DNA from 4 places in the Peribacillus sedimenti genome. Region 4 is predicted to be linked to each of the others. Evidence: predicted binding sites of a transcription regulator. Region 4 holds the regulator's gene; each other region holds the start of a gene.
The links. The regulator Rex, encoded in region 4, represses fermentation and respiration genes when NADH is low (regulators of the CRP and FNR family bind a similar motif). The targets are predictions, from matches to a motif close to TTGTGAAATATTTCACAA.
Positions count from the first base shown of each region.

Region 1: the regulator Rex is predicted to act here: its motif matches at 1,560-1,577, upstream of qoxA (cytochrome aa3 quinol oxidase subunit II).
Region 2: the regulator Rex is predicted to act here: its motif matches at 2,650-2,667, upstream of V1500_RS08175 (L-lactate dehydrogenase).
Region 3: the regulator Rex is predicted to act here: its motif matches at 661-678, upstream of V1500_RS23785 (AtpZ/AtpI family protein).

Region 1 is NZ_CP143547.1:771,277-777,222, reverse strand. Features, by position in the region: gene V1500_RS03925 (ABC transporter permease subunit) at 1-770, opposite strand, end outside; gene V1500_RS03920 (BA3454 family stress response protein) at 996-1,127, shown strand; gene qoxA (cytochrome aa3 quinol oxidase subunit II) at 1,630-2,544, shown strand; gene qoxB (cytochrome aa3 quinol oxidase subunit I) at 2,614-4,560, shown strand; gene qoxC (cytochrome aa3 quinol oxidase subunit III) at 4,560-5,156, shown strand; gene qoxD (cytochrome aa3 quinol oxidase subunit IV) at 5,160-5,444, shown strand; gene V1500_RS03895 (hypothetical protein) at 5,520-5,777, opposite strand.
Region 2 is NZ_CP143547.1:1,642,767-1,648,712, reverse strand. Features, by position in the region: gene V1500_RS08185 (YeeE/YedE thiosulfate transporter family protein) at 1-188, opposite strand, end outside; gene V1500_RS08180 (NAD(P)H-dependent oxidoreductase) at 772-1,449, shown strand; gene V1500_RS08175 (L-lactate dehydrogenase) at 1,645-2,604, opposite strand; gene V1500_RS08170 (hypothetical protein) at 2,823-3,578, opposite strand; gene V1500_RS08165 (hypothetical protein) at 3,581-4,276, opposite strand; gene V1500_RS08160 (amino acid permease) at 4,528-5,946, opposite strand, start outside.
Region 3 is NZ_CP143547.1:4,867,235-4,873,180, reverse strand. Features, by position in the region: gene V1500_RS23790 (S8 family serine peptidase) at 1-468, shown strand, start outside; gene V1500_RS23785 (AtpZ/AtpI family protein) at 826-1,047, shown strand; gene V1500_RS23780 (ATP synthase subunit I) at 1,056-1,424, shown strand; gene atpB (F0F1 ATP synthase subunit A) at 1,445-2,179, shown strand; gene atpE (F0F1 ATP synthase subunit C) at 2,259-2,483, shown strand; gene V1500_RS23765 (F0F1 ATP synthase subunit B) at 2,677-3,207, shown strand; gene V1500_RS23760 (F0F1 ATP synthase subunit delta) at 3,204-3,740, shown strand; gene atpA (F0F1 ATP synthase subunit alpha) at 3,766-5,274, shown strand; gene V1500_RS23750 (F0F1 ATP synthase subunit gamma) at 5,312-5,946, shown strand, end outside.
Region 4 is NZ_CP143547.1:362,420-368,365, forward strand. Features, by position in the region: gene tsaD (tRNA (adenosine(37)-N6)-threonylcarbamoyltransferase complex transferase subunit TsaD) at 1-403, shown strand, start outside; gene V1500_RS01995 (ABC-F family ATP-binding cassette domain-containing protein) at 666-2,591, opposite strand; gene moaC (cyclic pyranopterin monophosphate synthase MoaC) at 2,734-3,231, shown strand; gene V1500_RS02005 (redox-sensing transcriptional repressor Rex) at 3,265-3,930, shown strand; gene V1500_RS02010 (YdiK family protein) at 4,136-4,345, opposite strand; gene V1500_RS02015 (lysostaphin resistance A-like protein) at 4,342-5,076, opposite strand; gene groES (co-chaperone GroES) at 5,461-5,745, shown strand; gene groL (chaperonin GroEL) at 5,804-5,946, shown strand, end outside.

The sequences.
Region 1 (5,946 bases), 410 kb from region 4:
ATTCTGTACCCTATGCCTTTATATAATGACAAATATTCAACAACAAACATTCCCGAAAGCAGCGTCATGACGATCGGCATGCTGTGGTGAATCAGTTTCGGCAAGCAATTAAGCAAGGCATGTTTCCAGAGCACTGCCTTCTCTCCAATCCCCTTTGACCTGGCTGTCTTGATATAATCCATGCGATTTTCCTCATCCAGTGCCTCAGATGTATACCTGGCAATCACAAAAACTGGATAAACAGCAAGGAAAACGGTTGGCAAAATCGTGCTATACCAATTTTCGTCCCCGTAAATGTCAAATTTGGGAAAGAATCTTCTTGATAGCTCAAAGATAGCTGTTTGAAGAAAAATGATCGATATGAATTCCGGCATTGACTGCCCGAATGAAGTAAGCCCTCTGCCTAGCAATCTGCGTTTCCCGGATGAATGCCTGTAATCAAAGACACCTTTTGAAATGCCAGCGGCCACACTTAATATGAAAGCAGGTACCAAGATCTTCAGGCTATTCCATCCATAATAGACCATCTCTTTTTCTACAGGCTCTTCATATTTGGTCATTCCAAGGCTTTTGTTCTCTGCCACGCTGCTCCAGTAATTAGAAATGTTTCCTTTGTATGTCTCCCAGTCGATGCCGGTATCTGTAATAAAATTATATTCTTTATCATAATGTGAAGTATTTTCCCGCGGAAGAAGCACGATCAGCGTAAATACAAATGCCACTAAACTCCACAATAACAGGCTTCCCGCCATTTTCCCTATCAGTTTCATATGATGCCCCCTTATATTGATGTACCTGATATTGGCCTTTTGATTTTTATCTTTTAGAGGCCACAAACCAAATAATACCAAATAATTCGGAATATTTCGAGTCCGTTTGGAAGAGCGACTATTAAAGGCGCAAAGAAAAATACAGCATCTTCACAAATCAGAGGTTTATATGTTGTTGATTTCAGGTAAAGAATATATCGAAACCTAGAAGAGAGGAAGCTTACTATGGTACAAGTAACCGTTAATGTAGAATATTTAGGAAAGAACTATCAAACAAATGTAATAGCCAGGCAGGAAGAAACAGAAGAATTGATTTTTCAAAAGGCTTTGGCACAAGTTAAACAGCAATGGAAGTAATGAATAATTGCCTGGTTATATAATAACGCTAATTATTCACAGACGACGCGGCTTTGCCGCGTAAATCTTCCTTCTGCTAACATCACAATTCTTCTCTTTTAAGAATCTTAGATTGAAAACTTGTTTTGGGACAAACCGTTTAACTTTTTCACAAACTATTATCAATCCCTCTTACAGTCATGGTACAAAAGTTTTACATAACTGTTAATATCTTAGAATAATTAAAGCAAACTGTTTTTCAAAAAGAGTCAATTAAATCCCAAAGACTAGAAATTGTTTCACATTCACCCTTCCCTCCCACCGATCCCCTAGACAATTAATGAACTTTTTGTGACATAGTGCAATATTGTTTGTATTTTGGCACCCGCGGTACTAATATAAGTACGGGTAGTTTAATAGGATAATAACATTGGATTACGGTTCTTATTAATCTTGTGAAATAATTAACAAATTGTCCAATAAATTATCTTAATATTTCCAAGTGAATAGAAAGGGGTAAACTATGAAACTCAAGTGGGCTTTATTAACTTTAGTTTTTACTATTGCCACTGTGCTAACTGGTTGTGAACCATTGTTGGTATTGGATCCTAAAGGGCCACAGGCGAAAACACAAGCCGATGACATTATGATGTCGATTTGGATCATGTCATTTATTGTCCTGGTCGTTTTCGGACTTTTGGTATTCATGTTAATAAAATACCGTGCATCAAAACAAAGCAAAGACTACGAACCACCCCACATCGAAGGAAGCAAATGGGTTGAAGCCCTTTGTATCGGGATACCGGTTCTAATTGTAACATTCCTTTCCATTATGTCAGTTAAATCCAATTATGAAGTAGAGGCTACACCGAAGGGCTATGAAGGTAAAGAGCCATTGGTAGTGTACGCGTCGTCATCTGACTGGAAATGGCATTTTAGTTATCCGGAAGAGAATATTGAAACCGTTAACTACCTGTATATTCCTACAGACCGTCCGATTGAATTCAAGCTTTACTCTTACGGACCGATTACAAGCTTCTGGATTCCACAGCTTGGAGGCCAAAAGTACGCAATGAACGATATGGTCACTACTCTTCATCTTGCTGCTGATACTCCAGGAGAATACATGGGCCGCAATGCCAACTTCAGTGGTAAAGGAACTGCTGAAAATGTATTTGACGTAACAGCGATGTCCCCGGCAGAATTTGAAGACTGGGTGAAAGAAGTTAAAGAAACAGCTGCACCGCTTACCGAAGAAAAATTTGATGAGCTATTGAAGCCAGGCCATCTTGGCAGATCCACATACACTGGCACACATTTGGAATTCAGCAAGCCGCCAACTGCTGAAAATGGCGGTCATAAACATGGCAACTCTGACAAAGAGCATGAGGGTCATGAGTCCGACGAAGAACATGCGGACCATGAATCCCACGATTAATATATTTCAAATTTTTTAAAGACCAGTTTTATTTTCGAAGCAATATATTTCCGAAAGGAGTCAAACAGTATGGAATTTTTCCAACGATTTGCCATACCACATCCCAGTCCTGTGATTTACGCATCGATGGTTGCGATCGGCCTTACTGTCATTGCGATACTCGCAGGGTTAACCTATTTTAAAAAATGGGGTTATCTATGGCGTGAATGGCTGACAACAGTTGACCATAAACGCATCGGTATTATGTACTTAATTTCCGCATTGCTGATGTTATTCCGCGGCGGCGTCGATGCTATCATGCTTCGTGCCCAGCTAGCTACTCCTGAAGCTAAGCTACTGGATGCGCAGCACTATAATGAAATTTTCTCAACACACGGGGTTGTTATGATCCTGTTTATGGCGATGCCATTCATAATGGCATTAATGAACGTTGTTGTTCCTTTACAAATTGGAGCACGTGACGTAGCATTCCCTCGTTTGAACGCATTGAGCTTCTGGCTTTTCTTCATGGGAGCTATGCTATTTAACATTTCTTTCGTAATCGGCGGTTCTCCTGATGCAGGCTGGACTTCTTACTTCCCGCTTGCAGGAAATGACTTCAGTGAAACAGTCGGTACGAACTATTATATGATTGCTATTCAGATTGCCGGTATCGGTACATTAATGACTGGTATCAACTTTATGACTACTATCTTAAAAATGAGAGCACCTGGCATGACCTTGATGAAGATGCCAATGTTTACCTGGTCTTCCCTTGTGGCTAACGTTATCATCGTTTTCGCTTTCCCTGTATTGACAGTGGCACTTGCGATGGGTACAATGGACCGCCTTTTTGGCACACACTTCTTCGCAACTGACAACGGCGGTATGGATATGCTTTGGGCCAACCTATTCTGGGTTTGGGGTCACCCTGAAGTTTATATCTTGATCTTGCCTGCATTCGGTATTTACAGTGAGATTATCTCTACCTTTGCTAAACGTAACCTATACGGCTACAAATCAATGGTATTCTCTATGGTTGTCATTGCAGCCTACTCATTCCTGGTATGGGCCCACCACTTCTTTACAATGGGCCAGGGAGCACTGACTAACAGTATTTTCTCTATTACAACAATGGCAATTGCCGTACCAACAGGGGTTAAGATCTTTAACTGGCTGTTTACGCTTTATAAAGGAAAAATTGAAATTACAACGCCAATGCTATACTCATTATTGTTCATCCCGCTATTTACACTCGGCGGTGTTACCGGCGTTATGCTTGCGATGTCAGCGGCTGACTATCAGTACCATAATACAATGTTCTTAGTCGCTCACTTCCACAACGTTATTATTCCAGGTGTAGTATTCGCTATGCTTGCTGGTTTGACTTACTACTGGCCAAAAATGTTCGGCTTCATGTTAAATGAGAAGCTTGGCAAATGGGCAGCATGGCTGCTTTCTATCGGCTTTATTTTAGCCTTTATGCCAATGTACATTACAGGTCTCGACGGCCAGGCACGACGTATGTACACGTATTCTGAGTCCACTGGTTTTGGTCCATTGAATATGGTTTCATTCATCGGGGCACTTATCATGGCAGTCGGATTTGCAGTAATCGTTTATAATATTTATTACAGCATCCGTTACGCTTCACGGGACATCAGTTCAGATCCATGGGATGCACGTACGCTTGAATGGGCAACTCATACTCCGATACCGGAATATAACTTTGCCCACGTACCACATGTTGAATCGATCGAAGCTTTCTGGGATGCCAAGAAGAAAGGCCATGCGCTTTTCAAAGGCAAATACGAAAAGATCCATATGCCAAATAACAGCGGAATGCCGTTTATCATGGGCTGTATCTTCTTTGTATGGGGCTTCTCCTTTGTATTTAGCTTATGGATTCCTTTGATTCTTACAACAATCGGCCTCTTTATTTGCATGGCCCTTCGCTCATTTGAAAAAGATCACGGCCATTATATTTCTGTTGAGGAAATAGAAGAAACTGAAACAAAATTGCGAGGTGCTAAATAATGAAAATAGATAACTCGCTCCCACTTGAATATAGTACTGAAGAAAATCGCTTAAAAATCCTAGGTTTCTGGATCTTCCTTGGCGCAGAAATCATGCTGTTCGGTACTCTTTTCACATCATATTTCACATTGGTGGATCGCACCGGCAGCGGTCTGGGCGGAGCGGAGCTTTTCGAAATGGCTCCGGTTCTTATCGAGACATTTGTGCTTCTGGCAAGCAGTTTCACCATTGGCCTTGGAATTCATGCCATGCGTCTGGGCAGAAAGAACGCAATGTTAGCTTTCTTTGGCATCACTCTTATTCTGGGACTCGTATTCTTAGGTGTTGAAATTTACGATTTCGTTACCTATATTCATGAAGGGGCTACCATTCAGACAAGTGCGTTTACCGCTATCCTATTTACTACATTAGGAACACACGGAGCGCACGTGACACTCGGGTTTTTCTGGGGCTTGTTCATCCTTCTGCAAGTAAGAAAGCGTGGATTGACTCCTGAAACAGCCAATAAATCATTCATTTTCTCTCTTTACTGGCACTTCCTTGACGTAGTTTGGATCTTCATCTTTAGTTTCATCTACCTGAAAGGATTGATGTAAAAAATGAAAGAACTATTTCCAGCCAAACAAGTGATGGGATTTGTATTCTCCCTGATCTTGACTGTTGTAGCTCTTCTAGTCTACTACATGGATATGTCTTTTGCAGCAGGCATGACAGTCCTGCTGATCACGGCTTTTATACAGGCAGGCCTTCAGCTTATCGTATTTATGCACGCAGGTGAAACAAAAGATAAAGGCGCCATCTATACAAACATCTACTATGGAGTGTTTGTAGCGCTGGTCACTATCTTTGGAACACTGCTATGTATGATTTGGGGTTATGTATAAGACAAATAAGACAAGGTACCAAAAAGGGGTAGTTACAAAAGTAACCACCCCTTTTTTTAGTACATAAAAGAGCATTTATAACCGCGCTCCCCTTTTCACTTTAATTGTATCCACTTTAATTCCTGTATATCTTTTCTCAAGCATTTCTCCAGTAGCCGCAAAAAACATGCCCATCAGGAAAATAAATACCGCACCCATAACTGTGCCAATTCCAACACCCGTCACATTACTGTAATCGCTTACAAAACCGAATGAAAAGAGACCAATCCCGATTGCTAAGATAATAACACCTACAAAGCTAACAGCAGTTACAATTTTGCCATAGGATTCCATTACTCTCATCTCCTTTGTCTTATTTCCATTATTCCCCTTGTTCACAAAATTGTCAAATACTATTTCACATTTTTGACATATTTTCTTAATTTTTCAGGGTGAATAAATTAAATAAATTTGACATTTTACAGAGAAAAATGTCCTATCGTGCAAATCGTCTTATAATGGT
Region 2 (5,946 bases), 1.3 Mb from region 4:
CCTGTCTGAATCAAGGCATATACACCGACACTCTGAACAGCAATCGCAATCAATAACGCATAAAACATGCGGTTATCTTTTGCTATATACATATCCCTGAAACCGCCTGTGAGACAAAAACGCCCTCTTTGCATGACAAATCCAAGCAAAGCCCCACAAAGCAATCCAGTAAGGATCATTTGTAACATTGAAGCTCCTCCTTAAATCCAAGTAATTATATGTGATTAATACAAGAAATTATATTATAATAGCATTTTTATAATGTCAACGGTTCTGCTTATTATGTTCCGGCACAAAAATGCTTACTGAGTTGCTATATTGATAAAAAACCGGTTACAAAACAAACGCTGTATCTGCAACTGATAGACCATCTGATTTTCAAATGGCAAAATCACCTGCATTAATGTGCTTACACCCTCGCATATATGAAGCAGACGTTTAACAAAGTGTTTAAAAACCGTTTACGTCTTGAAGACACGGCATCGTTTATTTATCAACGTTATAGGAATCGTCCATTATGTTGCTTATGAACAGACCTTTAACCTGTTTGAAAACGAAGTGCCAGGGTAAAACCATTAATAACGTTTGCTATGTTCAGACATTTTTCTGCATGATTCGTCCGGATGGGCCTTGCTTACGTGGATCACGATGGAAGGTCAACTAGAGGCGCCATGTATATGAAGGAAGGCAGTGCTCAGAACAAGTATGAGATAAATAAATTATCAGGGCGAGCAAATACTATCACTAAACAACTATAAGGGAGTGGACTACATGCGTGATAAAGATATATTGAAACAGGAAATTCTCGAAGCTTTTCATTTTAGACATGCAACAAAGGAATTTGACCCAAATAAACAGATTCCAGAGGATGACTTCCGGTTTATTCTGGATACTGCCCATCTTTCGCCAAGTTCATTTGGAGTAGAGCCATGGCGATTTGTCGTTGTTCAAAACCCTGAACTGCGGGAAAAAATCCGGAACACCTCATGGGGGGCGTACGGCAAGCTGCCGGCAGCGAGTCATTTTGTGATCATCCTCGCAAGGACCAAACTGGATACTAAATACGACTCTGAATACATAAAGGACCAATTCTTGAATGTCGCAAAAATCCCCGAGGATATCACTTCAAAGCTGATTGGGAGAATCGAGGAATTCCAAAAAGAAGATTTCAAGCTGCTTGCTGATGACCGCCTGTTATACGAATGGGCATGCAGGCAAACCTATGTGGCACTCGGAAATATGATGACGGCTGCAGCACAGATCGGCATAGACTCATGTCCAATCGAAGGCTTTAATATTGAAAAGATGAATCAGCTTCTCGATGAAGCAGGATTACTGGAGGATGGACATTTCAGCATTTCAGTCATGGCTGCCTTTGGATACCGGGTAGAGGATCCACGCCCTAAAGCGCGCAGGCCCTTTGATGATGTCGTAAAATGGGTTGAATAAAATAATGAACATTATCACTTAAATGATATATGGAAGAATGAAAAATACCCCTGATGCGAGCCGGCATTAGGGGTTATAATTTGCAAAGATGTTAGTATAATACATCATATCTCTGACATCGCAGCTTCTTCTTCCATAAAAGGTTTATTCACATAGTCATACATACAGCCCGTTAACAGCACCCCGCCGACATTTTTATAATTTGATTTCTTCGAAGTGCGGGGCCAAAATCTTCTTCAGGACGCGGGCACTTTCTTTAAATTTTTGCTGTTCATCCTTATCCAGCTCAAGCTCGACAATTTCCCTGATGCCGCTCCTATTGATGATTGCAGGCACCCCGATATACACTTGCTCTTCCCCGTATTGGCCATCAAGATGGGCGGATACAGTAAGTACACTATTTTCATTTTGCAGGATTGCTCTGGTTATGCGGACCAGGCCCATGGCAATGCCGTAATAAGTCGCACCTTTTCCTTCAATGATTTTATAAGCGGCATCACGGACATTGATAAAAATCTCATCCAGGTGCTCTTTTTGGTACTGTTCTTTTTCAATCATCTTCAAAACCGGAATCCCGGCAATATCTGCGGAACTATATACAGGAAGCTCACTGTCACCATGCTCACCAACGATGTACGCATGGACGTTTTTCGGCGCTACCTTAAAATAATCGCCTAAAAGGAAGCGGAATCGTGCGGTATCAAGGATTGTACCAGAGCCAATGACCCGTTCCTTCGGCAGCCCGCTATAGCGCCATGTCGCATAGGTCAAGATGTCAACCGGATTCGTTGCTACAAGGAAAATCCCATCAAATCCGCTAGCCATTACATTCTCCACAATGTTTTTAAATATCTTTAAGTTTTTATCAACAAGGTCCAGCCGTGTTTCACCTGGCTTCTGGTTGGCTCCGGCGCAAATCACAACTAAATCCACATTTGCACAGTTTTCATATTCCCCATATCGAATATCTGTTGGATTAGGGGCAAATACTTTTCCATGATTCAAATCCATGACATCACCAATTGCTTTTTCTTTGTTTACATCAATCATGATCAATTCTTCTACCAAACCCTGGTTCATTAGGGCAAAAGCGTAGCTGGAACCTACAAATCCTGTACCAATCAATGCAACACGGCTAACTTTGTGATCTGTCATATTGAATCATCCTTCTTTCATTAGATTATCAAAAGGCTTGTAAGTTTGTGAAACTTTTCACAATTAAAGAATACATCACCCTGTTCGATAATACAATCCAGCATCTATATAAATTCATGACACTTTGGTGAACTTTACCCGGCAATATTGATGTTAAACAGCCAAGGTCCAGCAAGCCTTACTGAGTGTAAAAAAACTAGGCCAGTCTGCCTCGATTCCTAATGTGATGATTCAGTAAACACTTCCATTTGATTCAGCAGCAAAAAGGTTTCCGTATCCTCGCCTTGACGTGAAAACCCTGTCAAATCCATGTTTTCGGGTGATATCAGTTCACCCTCCATGCTGCTGAACGGCAACCAACCAAACTGGAACTGCTGGAAACCATTATCTTTAAATAGGCTGAATGGCTGTGCAGCTGATCCCATTTTAATATGTGAAGTTAACGTGTGAGCCCAGCTAGCAGGCAGCTTTTGAACACCAAACGACTTTTCCCGGATATTAATCCCCGCTTCCATTTGGATATTAGGGATATAATTCTCCTTCCCATCGGATACTGAATAGCCTGCTTTTCTTTTCATAAATAACTTCATATAACCTAGCTCATGACTTGGATTTCCATTCCAAACCAGATAAAAGGAAGCAGGGTCATTTTCGTCAATCTTCCAAATATACGGATTTCCCTTCGTTTCAATAGCAGTGCACTCCCATTGATGCTTTTTCCATTCCCAGTTGCTTCCGCCATACTTTTGATCTTTTGTTATAAAAGGTACAAAAACATGACGCTCATCGACATTCACTGTCTCTTGTATTTGATCCACAGACGATTCCGGAAAATATGTATTGATATGATCAATCAATTGTCTTTCGGCAGGAAAAGAAGCAGACCCAGAAAAATAAAACCAATAACTAGCTGCTGACATAAACATTCCAAATGCCCCTAAAAATATGAGTGAAATTCTCTTATTTCTTTGCATGTCTATTCCCTCTCCCCTATGAACGAATCTCTCGCTCGAAAATACAGCTGTTCTTCAGTTGTAGAGATTAAGAGTCCTTTGCCGTCAGCTTCCGCATATATCAATGTCTTAAGCCCTCTTCCAAATTTGGGACTGGTCCCGATGAGCTGGTAGGGGAACCGCTCTTCTCTTTTAGTGGGATCTCCAGCCTGCTGTAGATACCACTGTTCACTATAAATAGTCTGTTGCTCCATAGTATCGATCTGTTCGATCAACCGTTTCCGGTCAAGGATACCAGCATGTGCGGAGGGATGGGTAACTATGACCTCGGCTTTATCACTATTTGAAATATAGGTACTTAGCCGATCTGTAGAATACACGGCATGATGCCATGGCACTGAAATTAAAGTGGATGCTAAAAAAATTAAATTAGCGGAAAATCCCAGCCAGGCGAATGGCCGATAATATTTCCAGCGTTTAGCCCTTCCCTTCCAAAAATACAAAATCCAGACACCGAGGGGCAAAATAGAAATCTTCATTACTAAACCATTCACCGGCCAATTAATCGAAAATGAAAAAAGGCCGATCAACGTGACGAGAAGAACCTTCCATATCTTTAACTTTACAGGCTGTTTCCTGTATATTCGAAATGCCATCATCCCAATAGTCATCCAAGCAAAAGCAGAGCTCAAAACAGCGATCATATCGATTTTCCCCATGTTTATTCTCCCTTACATATGTGCAGCCAGGTGCTTTGTGTACACCTTCTATTTCCAGACACTAGTACCAAGCAATCGTTGCCAAGTCTACTTTAAAAGTATCATGTTAAAAAGATTGGGTCACCAAAATTTTACAATCAGCACTTGTTTTTTCATAAAAATTCAGTGCGTTTTGAAGATTTCCTGATCCTACGATAAAAAAAAGGAGCCTAGCCGAATCTCTCGGTAAAGCTCCATCATGAATTTGATCATTATTTATTTCTTTTACTTTCATCATTCTGTTCCATGTTTTGTTTTAGGTCAGGAGAAAGCTCTTTTGCGGCCTCAACGTGAGCATAGGGACGGAGGGATTCCATCCTGTAACGCGTCCTTCTTTCTGCCATTTCCAGGCGCAGCCGCCGGGATTTTGCGACCCAATAAATAGCACTGTACAAAACAATCAAAGATAATCCTGCTGCCAGCCCGGCTCCCTGTCCCGGAACCAGCGGCATGCTGGCAATCACTGCAATTAGGCTTGCTATAACAATCCAGGATGAGTACGGATATCCTGGCAGGCGGCATTCGCCTTTCTCAGGGCAGCCATACTTCTTCCGGAATTTTAAATGCGTAACGACAATCACAATGTAGGTAAATAACAAAGCAAAACCTCCGGAGCTGACCAAAAAAACATAAACCTGCTTAGGCAACAGCAAGCCGAGGCCCAGCGCAGCGAGCATAGCTGCCCCCGAAAACAAGATTCCCCGGAACGGAACGTCTCCTTTTCCTTTAATCCACGAAGGAGCATGGCCTTCTTCAGCAAGAGATCGAATCATTCGCCCCAATCCGAACATGGCTGCAAGCATTGTAGAAAGAATGGCAGTAACTAACACAATCCCCATTACATTTCCAGCCCAGCCTACACCATGCGCGGCCAATGCCAGCACCAATGGGCTGACATCCTCCGTCAAGCCGGCAGTGGGCAGCAATGGCAGCATGACAGTAATTGCTGCAATATAAAGACCTACCAGGGTCAATATGGTTATAGTAATTGCTCTCGGTACGGTCTTATGTGGATCGCTCGTCTCCGACGCGGCCAATCCAATCACCTCAAAACCTGCGTAGGTGAACATGACAATGAGCATGCTTCCCGCAATTCCCCCAAGACCCGCAGGAAACCAAGGCTCTCCTGTCAATGCGCCGGCACCCACGCGAGGAGAGCCAGGCATGAGCCCAATAATTAATAATACGCCTAAAATCACAAAACCTGCGATTGCAAGGAGTTTTACCGCCGCAAGGCCGCTTTCCAGCTTACTTAGCCGGTCCGCACCCAGCAAATTAATTAATGTGACTCCTATGATGATGATGCTCCCGATCAAGGGCAGTGAAACAGCGGGAAACCAGTCGCTTAATAAAATCGATGCCGCCGTCGCTTCGCTTGACATTGCCAATACAAGGCCTGTCCAGTAAACCCAGCCCACTACAAAGCCCGCTCCCGAACCAAAGGCCTTTTCTGCATATGTACGAAATGAACCGGGTTCCGGGTCAGCTATCGTCATTTCAGAAAGTGCATATAGGATGATGTACACCAGCATACCACCTACTATATATGAAAGAATGACTGACGGGCCGGCCGTATGGACGGCTAATGAGACACCGAGAAAAAAAGAACCTCCTACCACTGTGCCCAAAGC
Region 3 (5,946 bases), 610 kb from region 4:
ATCTCCTGGGACCTTCCGTCCTCTTTCTCAATCGGGCCGCGTCGTAAAAAAACAGTCGCACTAGGGCTGCAAATTAACCCCAGGCAGCTGCAGAAAGGTATTTATGATGGTTATTTAACGATGCGTGAAGGAACGGCCAGGATGAATATTCCTTTTCTGTATGTAAAAGAAGTACCGGATTATCCAAGGGTCATGGGATTTGATTTTGGGGTCGGAGACAAGGAAGGGCTTTATAAATATGAAGCGTATTTGCCGGGTGGTGCTGAAGAATTTGGAATCGCCTTGTATGAGGAAGAAAGCTTAAGGTTTTCTGGTTTTTTGGATTGGGGCAGACACCTTCCAAGCGGGATGGTCAGCAAGGAAATATCAGAAGAGAAAATACCGGAAAAAGGTATATATAAAGCGGTTGTTTTTGCTAGAACAGGGGGTAAAGAAAGCAGAATAAACTCAATAATAGTAATCAACTAATACTAGTGAAGGAAGGATCTGTGATTTACAGGTCCTTTTCAAGTTTTATAGTGCACTATACGTAAGTGAAATTTATTTCACAAAGTGAAAATTTAATATAAATAAGTACTTTGAGTAAAACTTAAATATAAGCAGAAAGTTGATGTTAAGTCAAGAAAATTAAATGTGAACATTTAGTTAACTATTGCAGGGGTGTGACAAATTTCACTAGTCAGCGATTGACATGAATAACGAGCCTATTGTATGCTTACAAAGGATATGAAATGTGAGGGTTTCCACACTCTTGACAACGATATTACCCACTCTCAACCATGAAAAATTTCTTATCCATCTACTTTTAACCGCGAGGATGCAAAAATGCGTCGAAATAATCGCCACCCATTTAGAGCAATGGCACTAATGTCTGCTATTTTAACGCAATTGGCCGGATGTACCTTGTTCGGAATTTTTTGCGGGAACTGGCTAGACAAAAGGCTGGGTTTCGAACCTCTGTTTTTAGTGGTTGGTCTTCTAATAGGGCTTGCTGCAGGGGTTTTTGCTGTGCAGCGGACAGTCCGACAATATTTCTCAGGAGATTAAAATTTATAATGCCAGAACTTGAAGTGATGTTTACCAGGCAACGCAAGTACATAATGTTCCTTTTGGCGCTATATTTGCTGGGTGGAGCAGTAACGCCGTACCACAGTATTTTCTACGGCCTGATACTTGGCACTGCCTTCAGTCTGTTCAATTTCTGGTCCATGGTCCGAAAAAACAGAAAGTTTTCCGAAGCAGTTTCAGCCGGTAAGAAAGTGAAATCCCTCGGGTCGCTTACACGGTTAACGATCGGAGCTCTCGCTGCGGTGATTGCGCTTAGGTATCCAGAACATTTTAATATTGTAAGTGTGGTTATAGGATTAATGACAGCGTATGTGGTCATTATGATAGATTATTTCGTTCAAAATTTACGACGATAGAAAAAGAGAGGTGAATACTAATGAATCATGAAGCTCCTATTCGGGAGTTTATGGGATTGCATTTCAACTTGGCTAATATCATGATGATAACTGTTGCAAGTCTCATAGTCTTCATACTCGCTGTAGTTTCCACCCGCAAGCTTGCGCTAAGACCTTCAGGAATCCAGAATTTCATGGAATGGGTAATGGATTTCGTAAAAGGGATTATCAATAGCACAATGGATTGGAACACAGGCGGCCGCTTTCTTGTGCTCGGAATGACGCTTATCATGTATATATTTGTATCTAACATGCTGGGCTTGCCATTCGCCGTAGTGGTAGGGCACGAACTTTGGTGGAAATCACCGACGGCTGATCCTGCGATTACAATGACGCTTGCTGTACTAGTAATGGGATTATCCCACTATTATGGTGTCAAAATGTTGGGTGCCAAGAGTTATGGGAAAAGCTTTTTCCAGCCAATGAGTTTTATGTTCCCTCTGAAGCTTATCGAAGAATTTGCCAACACGCTTACATTGGGTCTGCGGCTTTACGGTAACATCTATGCCGGGGAAATTCTTTTAAGCTTGCTCGCAGGTCTAGCGACCAGCGGCTATGCTGAATCAGTTGGCAGCGGTATTATCGGAACAGTTTCCGCAATCTTGCCGACACTGGCATGGCAAGGGTTCTCTGTTTTCGTTGGAAGCATCCAAGCGTTTATCTTCACAATGTTAACGATGGTTTTTATCTCACACAAAGTGAGTCAGGACCATTAATTATAAAATATGTCCGAAATCTTGGACAATCATTTATAGCAATAATAAAAAAATTATCATTTCAAGGAGGAAATAATTCATGTCAGGTTCTATTGGTCTTTTAGCGGCAGCTATTGCAGTTGGTCTAGGTGCGTTAGGTGCTGGTATTGGTAACGGTCTTATCGTTGGTCGTACAATCGAAGGGATGGCTCGTCAGCCAGAAGCTCGTGGTATGCTGCAAACTACAATGTTCATCGGGGTTGCGTTAGTTGAAGCACTTCCAATCATTGGGGTAGTTATTGGATTTATCGTTCTAGGACGTTAATAGGTGTCGCAAGGTTACTTGCAGAAAGTAAGATAAACGGGTAATGGCGAAGATTGCGATGCGAACCTTCGCCATTCCTTTATGTTCACATTCAAAAGTATTCAAGTTGTTTAAATATAGAATGTTCTTTTCAAATCTCGATATTTGAAAATTTAGGTTATACAGTGAAACGGTTGAAGGGAGTGAGCCGATCGTGTTAACAAGTGGATTTATTTTAGGAGCAGCTGCTGAAGGCGGTCTTCATTTTAATAGTGGGGATATCATTTTCCAGCTTGTCATGTTCATTATTTTGTTAGCATTAGTTAAAAAGTTCGCATGGGGTCCGTTAATGGGCATCATGAAAGAGCGTGAGCAATTAATCGCTAAAGAAATCAGCGATGCTGAGGCCAGCCGTGCTGAAGCGAGCAAGCTTTTGGAGGAACAGCGTGAATTACTGAAACAGTCACGCACTGAAGCAGGGGAACTTATTGAAAATGCCAAGAAGCAGGGCGAGGCGCAGCGTGAAGATATTATCACGTCAGCACGTGCAGAGGCTGAACGCATTAAAGAATCAGCAAAGCGCGAAATCGTCCAGGAGAAGGAAAAGGCTGTTGCGCAGCTGCGTGAACAAGTTGCTTCCCTATCCGTCCTTATTGCTTCCAAAGTTATTGAGAAGGAATTGTCTGAAGCTGATCAGCAAAATCTGATCAATGAGTATATTAAAGAGGCAGGAGAAGAGCGATGAGCGATATTGCAGTAGCAAAGCGTTATGCCACAGCTCTTTTTGAACTCGCAAAGGAGCAGAACCTTCTGGATGAAACAGTGGAAGAGCTCCGTGCAGTAAGAGAAGTATTTTCTGGCAATGATGACCTTCTAGCATTTCTTCAGCATCCTAAAGTAAATGCAGAACGCAAAAAGCAATTTATCGCAGAGTCATTTGCTAATCTTTCAACCTTAGTCCGCAATACTTTGCTGTTAATGACGGACCGTCATCGTACGGATGTTATTTCACAAATGGCTGTGGATTTCATAGAGCTTGCAAACGAAGAAAAGTCAGTGGCAGAAGCTACGATCTATACTGTTCGTCCTCTGACTGAATCAGAACAGCAAGCAGTATCGGCTGCATTTGCAGCTAAAGTCGGCAAAAGAACGTTACGCATTGAAAATATTGTAGACCGCAGTGTTCTTGGCGGAATCAAGCTTCGCATCGGCAACCGCATTTTTGACGGAAGTGTCAGCGGAAAGCTTGAACGCCTTGAAAGAGAACTGTTAGGTTAACATTCCGAGAATAGGGGTGAAATTTATGAGCATCAAAGCTGAAGAAATCAGCGCACTGATTAAAAAGCAAATCGAAAATTATCAGTCAGAAATTAAAGTAAGCGATGTAGGTACAGTTATCGTAGTAGGGGACGGTATCGCACGTGTTCATGGTTTAGATACAGTCATGGCTGGAGAGCTCGTAGAATTCTCTAATGGTGTCATGGGTATGGCACAAAACCTTGAAGAAAACAACGTTGGTATTGTTATCTTAGGACCATACTCAGACATTCGTGAAGGCAGTGAGGTTCGCCGCACTGGACGTATCATGGAGGTTCCTGTAGGTGAGGAACTTATCGGACGTGTAGTTAATCCGCTTGGCCAGCCTGTTGATGGACTTGGACCAATCAATACTACAAAGACTCGTCCAATTGAAAGCCCAGCAACTGGAGTTATGGACCGTAAATCCGTTCATGAGCCATTGCAAACTGGTATTAAAGCGATCGATGCTCTTGTTCCAATCGGCCGCGGCCAGCGTGAGTTGATCATCGGTGACCGTCAGACTGGTAAGACATCTGTTGCAATTGATACTATCCTTAACCAGGCAGATCAAAACATGATTTGTATCTATGTTGCGATCGGACAGAAAGAATCTACAGTTCGTGGAACTGTTGAAACACTTCGTAAGCATGGTGCATTAGATTACACAATCGTTGTGACAGCTTCCGCTTCACAACCAGCTCCATTGTTATACCTTGCTCCATATGCAGGTGTAACTATGGGTGAAGAATTCATGTTTAACGGCAAGCATGTACTTGTCGTATATGATGACCTTTCTAAGCAAGCTTCTGCTTACCGTGAGCTTTCCTTGCTGTTACGCCGTCCTCCAGGCCGTGAAGCATTCCCAGGGGATGTATTCTACTTGCACTCACGTTTGTTAGAACGTGCAGCAAAATTGAATGACACACACGGTGCAGGTTCCATCACGGCACTTCCGTTCGTTGAAACGCAGGCAGGAGATATCTCGGCTTATATTCCAACAAACGTAATCTCTATCACTGATGGACAGATCTTCTTACAATCTGATTTATTCTTCTCAGGCGTACGCCCTGCGATCAACGCTGGTTTGTCTGTATCCCGCGTAGGTGGGTCTGCACAGATCAAGGCGATGAAGAAGGTTGCCGGTACACTTCGTCTGGACCTTGCTTCATTCCGTGAATTGGAAGCATTCGCCCAGTTTGGTTCAGACCTTGATAAGGCTACTCAAGCTAAGCTTGCACGTGGTGCACGTACTGTTGAAGTGCTTAAGCAGGATTTGAACAAGCCTCTTAAGGTAGAAAAGCAGGTTATGATCTTATACGCGTTGACACGCGGACATTTGGACAACATTCCGGTTGGGGATATTCGCCGCTTCGAAGATGAATTCCTTAGCTGGTTAGACCGTAACCACACACAACTATTAGACCACATCCGCACTTCAGGCGACCTGCCTAAGGACGATGGTATAGTTGCTGCGATTAACGAGTTTAAAAAGAGCTTCGTAATCTCTGAGTAATAGGTCTAATATTTGTTAAATAAGGTGGTGAAATTGAATGGCATCATTGCGCGATATAAAAAGCCGTATAAATTCTACTAAAAAGACGAGCCAGATTACTAAAGCGATGCAGATGGTATCCGCTTCTAAATGGAGCCGTGCGGAAGCAAATGCTAAATCATTCGTGCCGTACATGGAAAAAATCCAGGAAGTCGTTGGAAGCATTGCAAGCGGAAATACGGGTGCTTCACACGCGATGCTTGTATCCCGTCCAGTTCGAAAGACCGGTTATCTCGTAATAACCTCGGATCGTGGATTAGCTGGGGCTTATAACAGCAGTGTCTTGCGTGAAGTATTCCAAACCATTAAAAAGCGCCATCAATCAACGGATGAATACTCGATCATCGCCATCGGAAGAGTAGGCCGTGACTTCTTCACAGCCAGGAATATGAACGTGGCACTTGAAGTGGTTGGGCTTCCTGACCAGCCTTCGTTTACTGATATCAGTGAACTTGCACGTACAGCAGTCGGAATGTTCTCTGACGGGTCATTTGACGAGCTCTACATGTATTACAACCACTATGTCAGTGCCATTCAGCAGGACGTTACGGAGAAGAAACTTCTTCCTTTAACAGACATCCAGCCTTCCGGCAAAATGACATCATATGAATTTGAGCCATCCGCTGAGGAAAT
Region 4 (5,946 bases):
AGGATCCTATGATTTTAGCTTCAGCGGTTTAAAATCTGCAGTGATTAATACCCTGCACAATGCAGAACAGCGTGGGGAGAAGATTAATCCGGCGGACCTTGCTGCCAGCTTTCAAGAAAGTGTCATTGATGTCCTGGTATCCAAGACCGTTAAGGCTGCCCAAGAATATAATGTGAAGCAGGTTCTGCTGGCTGGCGGAGTAGCGGCAAATAAGGGCTTGCGGAATGCCTTAACGGAGGCTTTCGCTTCCATGCCAGAAAGGGAATTAATTATTCCCCCCTTGTACCTCTGTACAGATAACGCTGCGATGATAGGTGCAGCAGGAAGTGTTTTATTTGAGCAGGGTAAAAGGTCAAATCTGGCTTTGAATGGAAATCCCGGATTAGATCTGCAGCAAATGTAAGAAAGCTGTGGATAATTTAAGCATATGACTAAGATCTGACATCTTAAAACATGTCAGATCTTTTTTTGTGGACAACTTTTAAAATTCTGATAAAAACACATGTGAATAACTGGTGATTTTGTGGATAAATAGCATAATAAATGTGGATGGTGTGGAAAAGTATAAAAGATGCTGTATCAATAACCCCCAGGCTGTGAACAAGTCAGTGGATAACTACAAATAAAAACCGAAGCTTCAATGCTTCGGTTTATCGTGCATGTATCTAACTGTTAATCTCTTCGAGTTCAGCCCATTCTTCCAGAAGGGTGTCGATCTCCGCTTGCGTGCTATCAAGCTTCTGTTGAATCTGAAGAACTTTTTCGTGATTCTGGAATATCTCCGGGTCACATAAAAGTTCATTATACTTCTGCATTTCTGCCTCGAGCTTTTCCATGGTAAGCTCTATTTCGTCAAGCCTGCGCTTTCGCTGCCTTTCAATCTTCTTTGCTTCTTTATCAATTTTAAAATTGTTCTTCTCTACGGATAATTCTAACGGGATGCTTCTTTCTTGCTCCTCCAGCTGTTTTAACTCAGCCTGTTCCTGTTTCTTTTCAAGATAGTAATCGTAGTCCCCTAGGAATTCTTCACTGCCATCCTCGGATAATTCGATTACCTTGGTTGCAATGCGGTTAATGAAATACCTATCGTGAGACACAAAGAGTATGGTTCCGGGATAGTTAATCAACGCATTTTCAAGCACCATTTTGCTTTCCAGGTCCAGATGGTTGGTCGGCTCGTCCAAAATCAAAAGATTACCCTTTTCCATCATCATTTTGGCGAGGGCAAGCCTTGCCTTTTCTCCACCGCTAAGTGCGGATACAGGTTTTAAAACGTCATCTCCAGAAAAAAGAAAATTTCCTAAAATAGTTCGAATATCTTTTTCCGGCTTTATAGGATGTTCATCCCATAATTCATTCAGCACTCTTTTGTTCGATTTTAAATTGGCTTGTTCCTGATCGTAATAGCTTAACTGAACGTTGGTTCCAAAATGAAACTCGCCGTTTATGGGTGTCAGCTTCCCAATTAACGTCTTTAACAGAGTGGATTTTCCTACTCCATTCGGGCCTACTAAAGCTATGCTCTCGCCCTTTGTTATACGCATAGAAATGTTGCGCGAAATCGGCTTGTCATATCCTATGGAAAGCTGATTGATATTCAAAACTTCATTTCCGCTTTGCCGCTCAATTTCAAAAGAGAAGGAAGTGGATTTTTCATCTCCCTGCGGCCTTTCCAGCACTTCCATTTTCTCCAGCTGCTTTCTGCGGCTTTGAGCACGCTTCGTTGTGGACGCGCGGGTAATATTTTTTTGAATAAAATCACGCAGCTTATCTATTTCATCCTGCTGTTTTTCATATAGCTTTAAATCGCGCTCGTAGTCTTCTGCTTTCCGTTGCAGGTACGTACTATAGTTTCCATGGTATTTTTTAATGGAATGCCTTGAAATTTCATATACCTGATTGACTACTTTATCTAGAAAATAACGATCATGAGATACGATTAGCACGGCGCCATGGTAAGCTTGAAGATATTGTTCAAGCCAGGCAAGTGTTTCGATATCCAGGTGGTTTGTAGGCTCATCCAGGATCAGTATATCTGGCTTCTTTAGCAGAAGTTTCCCCAATGCCAGCCTGGTTTTCTGCCCCCCGCTAAGGCTTGAGATGGGGGTGTTAACATTAAAATCAGCAAATTGAAGGCCATGCAGTACTGAGCGAATGTCCGCCTCGTATTGATAGCCTCCTTGTTCCTTGAATTTGACCTGAAGCTCATCATAGTCTCTTAATACCTTTTGATAAGCCCCGTCATTTTCGAAAACGTCGGGATTGGACATTTCTGTTTCGAGCCGTCTTAGCTGTTTCTCCTGCAGGATCAAATCCTCAAATACTGTCAGCATCTCTTCCCAGATGGAAAGCTCCGATTCGAGTCCGGTATCCTGGGCAAGGTATCCGATGGTGACTCCTTTGGGGCGCAGGATTTCGCCGCTATCATAAGAGAGCTGTCCTGAAATCATCTTTAATAGCGTAGACTTGCCAGCCCCGTTACGCCCTACCAATGCAATTCTATCTCTATTTTGAACTTCGAGCTTCATATTAGATAGGATCAGTTCTGCTCCGAAGTATTTTGAAAGTTGGTTAACCTGTAACAAAATCATTGTTTTTCACCTCTATCACATTATAATAAGTGTAACGTATTAGCGGGTTTATCGGCAACAGGGTTGATTATGTGAAAAACAAAACAAACGTAAACAAAAATAGGGTAAAATAGTGTATGATTTAAAAGAGAGGTGTTTTTTTGTGGCTGAATTTTCACATTTTAATGACCAGGGAAGAGCTAAAATGGTAGATGTCAGTTCCAAGCCGGAAACGGTGAGGACTGCGACTGCGAAATCCAGCATTCTTTTAAATGCTGAAATATACGAGAAAATTTCGAACAATTCAATGAAAAAAGGCGACGTTCTTGCAGTTGCCCAGGTAGCCGGGATTATGGCGGCAAAGAATACTTCAAATATTATTCCTATGTGCCATCCAATTCCTTTGCACGGTGTTGATATTTCTTTTGAGTGGGTAAAGGAGAATGAAAGCCATAGACTGGTGATCACTGTAACAGCAAAGACAAAAGGAAGTACAGGTATCGAAATGGAAGCGCTGACAGCTGCAAGTGCCGCTGCATTGACGGTATATGATATGTGCAAGGCTGTGGATAAAGGAATGGTCATCGGACAAACGTATTTGGTTGAAAAAACAGGCGGAGTTTCAAGCCCCGACTATAAACGGCAGGTCCAGCCTGATTAGTGTCAACGATGAAAGCTGAAAGTGGGGAGATTTATGAGCCAGGAACATTTGAGGATACCACAGGCAACTGCAAAGAGGCTGCCTCTATATTATCGTTTCTTAAAGAATCTACATTCCTCTGGAAAGCAGCGGGTTTCTTCGGCTGAGCTCAGTGAAGCAGTGAAAGTTGATTCTGCGACGATCAGGAGAGACTTTTCCTATTTCGGAGCGTTGGGGAAAAAAGGATACGGATATAATGTTAATTACCTTTTGTCCTTTTTTAGAAAAACACTGGACCAGGACGAATTGACAAAGGTAACTTTGATAGGTGTCGGAAACTTGGGGACAGCATTCCTGAACTATAACTTTTTAAAAAATAATAATACCAAGATCGCCCTGGCTTTTGATGTCGATGAAGATAAGGTGGGTACCGAAATTAGCGGAGTCCCGGTATATCATATGGATGAAATTGAACAAAGACTTAAGGAAGAAGATGTGTCTGTTGCGATCCTTACTGTGCCTGCCGGAGTTGCCCAACATATCACAGATAGGCTTGTACAGTCTGAAATAAGGGGGATATTAAATTTTACCCCGGCCCGGCTGAATGCGCCGTCCACCATTAGGGTCCATCATATTGACCTTGCTGTCGAACTGCAATCATTAGTGTATTTTTTAAAACATTATCCTGTGATGAGTGATGAACCAGTATTGGAGGACTAAAAAGGGCGCTGCCAAAAGCAGCGCCTTTTTTTAAAAGTATTAAGAAGTTGTATCTTTTGATGGTCGGACTTGCACAGAATGCGCTGACCTCGGCGTTTGCCAGTTCACACACGAAGTGGGACCAGTTACCGTTGTTACGGGATGCAACGTACTTAGCTGACCCTTTATATATGGCAGTAATTAGTCGAGGGTCATTTTAGGGTGTTTATTTCTTTTTATTCTGAATGGATTTGATTTTGAAATGCAGCATGAGCATTCGGATTCCTGATCCAAAATCCAGGGTAGCCAAAAGAACAAGGAAATAGGCAAAAAAGCCCCAGCCTGATTGTGATACATGCTGCACTGCAAATACGGTGAACAGGACTCCGATTGCCATATATATTAAACCTACTGTTAATGGTGACTGACGTCTCATAATAAACCTCCGATAAAGCTTTGAGCTTGCTCCATATCTTTCATCATTTTTTCAATATCATCCTTATAGGCCGATTGTAAGATGACTACTAAAGTGTTCATTGCAACATGGGCAAATATGGGCACGATTATTCGATTTGTCTTGACATATAAGAAGGCAAACGTAAAGCCCATTGCTGAATAAAGCAGAATATGCACAAGCTCAAAATGTGCCACGCCAAAGATGATAGAGCTTATTAAAGCGGAAATGAAGAAATTAAATCTTTTATATAGTGAACCAAATATAATTTTTCGGAAGATTAATTCTTCTAATATCGGTCCGATGATGGAGCTTACTAAAATGACTGCAGGAACAGATTTGATTAACTGCAGAATTTCCTGTGTATTTTCTGACCCGGTTTCTATTCCGAGCATCTTTTCAATCATTCCTGCCACCGATTGGGAGAATAGTGCGAGGAACACGCCGCCAACCGCCCAGGCTAGTGATACTCCCGGAGATGACTGCCTTCTATTGTCTATATTGTTTCTAATATCTTTGCGCAATAAAAATAGGATGACGATAAGAGCGACGATAAAACTGAAGACAATCCAATACGCCCCAGCTTTATGTTGGATCTCATCCAATGGAACACCAAGCGCCATCCCCAGAAACATCATGATTGGGATGCCTACTATGCCAGATAGCTGCATAGCAATATAGGCGATGATGACAAACCAATATTCTTTTCTCAAAAATGAAATCCCCTTTTACGTATAATGTACCTGTACCTTCTATTTTACACGAACGGCCAAGCTTTGATGAATCTTTTGAGTATTTTCTGGTTAGGGTAATATAGGATATTCTCTGGTGTAATAAATCTGCATCAGTAAAATCGTATCAAAAAACAAGCGATAACTCCAATAAAGCGATACATATTTGTCCATATTGTTTCTTAACAGTTCATTTTTATAAAATAATATGTAAGTTTTCATTAGGAAATTAATGTGAAATTTTTGGTTTTGATACTTGCAAAAGGCAGATGATTTATTTAATATAATAATTGTGTTAGCACTCAGTGTGAATGAGTGCTAATAAATAAACCAACAATCAATTAGAATTTGAGGAGGTTGTTTCACTTGTTAAAACCATTAGGTGATCGCGTAGTAATTGAACTTGTTCAATCTGAGGAAAAGACTTCAAGCGGTATCGTTTTGCCGGATACTGCAAAGGAAAAGCCTCAAGAAGGTAAAGTAGTTGCCGTTGGAACAGGCCGTGTGCTTGAAAACGGAGAACGTGTTGCTTTAGAGGTTGCCGAAGGCGATACTATTATCTTCTCAAAATACGCTGGTACTGAAGTAAAATATGAAGGCACTGAATACTTAATCTTGCGCGAAAGCGACATTTTGGCTGTAATCGGCTAATAACAAAAATACTTAACTCTACAATAAATAATTTATAACGATTGGGAGGATTCATAAAATGGCTAAAGATATTAAATTTAGTGAAGACGCTCGCCGTGCCATGCTTCGCGGGGTAGATGCCCTTGCGAACGCTGTAAAAGTAACGCTTGGACCAAAAGGACGCAACGTGGTTCTTGAAAAGAAATTCGGCTCACCTCTTAT